Regions from separate parts of the Nicoliella sp. ESL1120 genome, predicted to be linked through region 2. Evidence: riboswitches for the same ligand, from Rfam matches in the RefSeq annotation. Region 2 holds a riboswitch; the other holds the start of a gene.
What was found. A riboswitch is a leader RNA that binds a small molecule or an ion and turns the genes downstream of it on or off. The one in region 2 is predicted to bind thiamine pyrophosphate.

Region 1: it holds a riboswitch for thiamine pyrophosphate, as region 2 does, so the genes downstream of both, thiS (sulfur carrier protein ThiS) here and thiW (energy coupling factor transporter S component ThiW) in region 2, are expected to answer to the same signal.

What each region holds. Positions count from the first base shown of each region.
Region 1 is NZ_CP196384.1:37,219-39,626, reverse strand. Features, by position in the region: gene thiF (sulfur carrier protein ThiS adenylyltransferase ThiF) at 1-572, opposite strand, end outside; gene thiS (sulfur carrier protein ThiS) at 575-772, opposite strand; TPP riboswitch at 821-915, opposite strand; TPP riboswitch at 998-1,091, opposite strand; gene ACSYTE_RS06990 (amino acid permease) at 1,239-2,408, opposite strand, start outside.
Region 2 is NZ_CP196384.1:154,067-156,474, reverse strand. Features, by position in the region: gene ACSYTE_RS07680 (acetyl-CoA carboxylase) at 1-277, shown strand, start outside; gene ACSYTE_RS07675 (deoxynucleoside kinase) at 335-964, shown strand; TPP riboswitch at 1,026-1,118, shown strand; gene thiW (energy coupling factor transporter S component ThiW) at 1,197-1,709, shown strand; gene ACSYTE_RS07665 (NosD domain-containing protein) at 1,786-2,408, opposite strand, start outside.

The sequences.
Region 1 (2,408 bases), 120 kb from region 2:
GGTGCCATCAATCCCTCTGATCCACTCGTCTGGCCATCACCACTAATGTAGACGTTTGGGGATTGTTGTTTGGTTTGAATTTGATTTGCACCATGGACCCCCGCTAATCCGTTGCCCATTACTAATGATTTATCTGGAAAAGCACTGGTCGCCCCATCGAGTAGCATCGCCTTGGCAGCAGGGTTATCAAAAGCTTCACAAATAATGTCACAGTCAGCAAAGAGTTGCTCAATATTTTCAGCACTGACCTTTGTTTTAATCGCATCCACTTTAATAAAGGGATTAAATTCTAATAAATTTTGCTTTAATGCAGTGACCTTTGGCATCCCAATTTGACTGAACTTGAACTGTTGGCGGTTCAAGTTGCTTAATTCCACATCGTCAAAATCGATTAGGGTCAAATGGCCCACACCAGAACGCGCCAATGCAATTGCAATGTTAGATCCTAACCCGCCTGAACCTGCAATCGTAACGTGTGCATTCTTTAGGGCCTGATACGAGTTATCAACATTACGATCCTTCATCTGCATAAAAAAATCTTCAACACTGATTCCATCAATTTGAACCGTCATTGCTAACCACCTCCTACGAAAGAAATTAATTCAACGTGATCATTTGGATTTAAAGTAATTCCATCGATTTCATTGCGATGGACGATTGATCCGTTTAATTCGACCACAACGTTATCTTGATGCTGAGCATATTGAGCCAATAAGAATGATAGCGGTTTTCCCGCCAATGCTTCCACTGGCTTTCCATTAATGGTTACCAAAATAAAAACCTCCTTTCTAGACCCAAGAAAGGAGGTTTTTTAACGCACTAGTTAAGATTAAACCCCTTCCTTCGGTAGTATCAACTACATCAGGTTCAATGAGTATAATCTCAGCCAATTACTTGGCACCCCAGTGTTTAAATTATCATCACAATTGTAAATAAAAAAACGGTTCCCCTAGTAAAACCCAGGAGAACCGTCCTAATTATTCGATAATTAATCAGCGATAAAAGAACTGCATCTCCCTTCGCTGGTATTAACCAAATCAGGTTCAATGGGTATAATCTCAGCCAATTACTTGGCACCCCAGATACAATGTGATAAATATTTAATTTTGAACAACCTTATATTAACATTAAGGTGAAAAATTTGTCAATAATAAAATTTTAAGCCAAGGACAATTTGATAAAAAGCTAGCAACAAAAAAATATCTTATTATCGATCGATAATAAGATATTTTTTAATATTATCCATTTATACTTGCTTCTGATTTTCTTTGGCTAATCAATACATATCCACCAAATCCAACTGCCCATACAATTGCAGCAATGGCACCTACAACATCATCGGGAATGAAGAATAAACTAGCGAAGATTACCAAAAAGAAAGCGATGGTGAGCGGACTGGTAACATTGTACCAAGGCATTTTAAACCCATTTTCAATATAATCACTTGATTGACGATATTTCCGATGTGCAAGCATTGTTAATGCGTATACCAAGATATACATATCACTAGATGCACCAGTTACGATTGTAAAGACTGCTCCAGTCGCTGCACTAAGGCTCATAATTGGAGTGATCAATGCCAAACTAGCTGATAGTAAAATGGCAGCTGCCGGAACCCCAGAATTAGAGATTTTACCAAACTTTTCCTTCATGAAGCTGCCTTCCTTTGCTTCAGTCGCTAGTTGGTAAAAGTGACGACCAGCTGAGAAGATACAGCTATTTAATGCCGAAGCAGCAGAAGTTAGAACCACAAAGTTGATCACAGCTGCAGCAGCTGGAATTCCAACCAATTGGAAAACTTGAACGAATGGACTTTTATCTGGTGAAAGTGAAGTCCATGGAATAATTCCCATAATTACCACCAATGCACCAATGTAGAATAGTAAGATGCGAAGTAAGGTTTCATTAACTGCCTTCTTGATCACGTGCCGTGGATTCTTTGCTTCACCAATCGTGATACTTACGAATTCAATTCCTTGAAAGGCGAAGAATACCATTGGAAACGCAGAAATAAAGTTAAATGAACCGTGGGGGAATAATGTCAAATTATTAGTAATGTTAGCGAGTGATGCATGACCAAGTGGCGTTGCGCTGTGTCTAAAGATCATAAAAATCCCGGTAACGATCAAAGCAACGATTGCGATAATTTTGATCATTGCGAACCAGAATTCGGTTTCACCAAACAGACGCGCAGCCACTAGGTTTAAGCCACAAAGAACAGCCAAAAAGACGACTTCAATCAACCATGCTGGCAGATTAGGAAACCAGAATTGTACATAAGTGGCCACCGCAGTTACTTCAGCCATACAGACAAACACCAACCCGATCCAGTAGGTCCAACCTGTGAATCGACCTGCAGCAGGTCCTAGATACTTAGTAATAAATGATACAAACGTGTGGTGCGATGG
Region 2 (2,408 bases):
ACTTAAGCGATTGCAACCTTGGTTCAAAGGTCTTTTTAATACTAGATATCGTTTAATTTTGGTAAATGATCAATATGATCGTTGCTATAATTTTTATATGGAAATTAGCCGAAATCAAACGCTTACTAGGGTGGTTCCACTTCATGAAATTGATGATTACGACATGAATGCGTTGTTTTTAATTTTAAGATTTTTAAATCAAGAGTGTCACCTGTCGATTGAGTTTCGTAATTTCACAGCTCAAGAGGTAATCATTTTGAAACACTACTTCCACTAGGATATTATTAAACTGATTTGATATAATGGAAATAACTATTTAATGGGGGTGATCTTAATGATTACATTAGCTGGTACAGTTGGTTCTGGTAAAACATCATTAGCGCAGAAGCTAGCAGAACATTTAGATACGGATGCTTTTTTGGAACCCGTTGAAAGTAATCCAATTTTACCAAAGTTTTATGCAAATCCAAAAAAGTATGGTTTTCTTTTACAAATTTATTTTTTGAATAAACGATTGGAAATGATTAAAAAGGCGCAGACTCATCATAACAATGTTTTAGATCGTTCAATTTATGAAGACTCCGTTTTTACAGATGTTAACTATAAATTGGGTAATATTAACTTAACTGAAAAGAACGTTTATGATAGCCTTTTGAACAATATGATGCAAGAAATACCAAATTCCAACCGTAAGAAAAAACCAGACTTATTGGTTTTCATTGATATTGATATTAATCACCAATTAGAGCATATTAAACGGCGGGGCCGTGAGTTTGAACAGGTTAATAATAATCAACATTTATTGGATTACTATCAAAAATTACAGTTAGCATATCAACGTTGGTATGATAGTTATCGTGAAAGTCCTAAAATGAAGATTAATGGTAATCGTTATGATTATGTTAATAATCCTGATGATTTAACTGAAGTACTTAGACAGATCGAATATCACGTTGTTAAATAATTAGTTTTGACTAATTTTATGCATTATAGTAGTATTGATTACGTTATAATAATTTAAAGTATAAATATTAATGGGGTGCCGATTGTTGGCTGAGATTATACCCATGAACCTGATCCAGGTAATGCTGGCGATAGGGATTAATCATAATTCAACCATAATAATCTCTATCTATTTAGATAGGGATTTTTTATTTTGGGACACTATTATTTATTTATACACAGGAGGATGAAGAATGGGTCAACAAAATCGAATTCAAAAGGTAACGATTTTGGCAATTATGATTGCATTGGATTTTGTGCTATCACCGATTTTCAGAATTGAAGGGATGGCACCAATGTCTAGTGTCTTAAACGTTACTGCTGCAGTAATGATGGGACCAGTTTATGCAACGGTTATGGCAGTCGTGTGTGCATTGATGAGAATGTTATTTTTAGGAATCCCACCATTAGCATTTACTGGGGCTGTCTTTGGAGCATTCTTAGCTGGAATATTATACTTATATAAGCGTAATACCTGGATGGCAATTATTGGGGAAGTAATTGGCACTGGGTTAATTGGCTCACTAGCATCATATCCAGTAATGGTTTGGTATACCGGTACACATAGTCAATTGTTTTGGTTTGTATTTACACCTCGCTTTTTTGGTGGGGCAATTTCAGGATCAATCATTGCATACTTGATTCTCCTTAAGTTAGTAAAAACAAATCAATTTAAAAGGATTCAACGGTTATTCTTCAAAAATTAATTGCATTAAAATTAAAAGCGTAGCTATGTCATTCATAGCTACGCTTTTTTGATGTTATTTAATTTGGTGTCTACCATTAATTGCCAATTGGAATATTGACATTGGTAGGGTTATTACCATTTTGAAATTCATCATTGTTAATTGAATAGAGCACCTTGTTATTACTTGCATTTCCGTTGATAACAACCTTGGAGTTTGATGTAGCTCCGTCAATTGTATCTAATTTAATCGTGTTATTATTGCCCCCCATAATTAACTCACGGGTGGCCTCAGATTCTTGTTCTGAAGTGAGGTGATTTCCTTGAAGGACGTTATTGTTTCCTGAGATGTAAACATCCCCGATTTTTTTATCAAAGCCCTTTGGATTGTCCTTATTACCACGAATATAAATCGAGTTATTAGATAGGGTGTTATAGTTCCCAGTAATATAGATTGCCCGACTATAGTATGATTGAATGTTATTGTTTGAAATCATAACATGATCACCGTTATTAACTTCAACATTGGTGAATCCATCTGGATAAATGTTGTTATTGGAGATATTTGCAGCATATGGATTGTCTAATTTAACAGAAATACCACCAGGTTGAGCACCGATAAAGTTATTAACAATTTTAGCTTGCTGTGACGCTCCTAGCAATTGGACACCATTGGTCAACTCTGAAATCCAGTTATCTCTGATATCTGGAGTATCGGCAC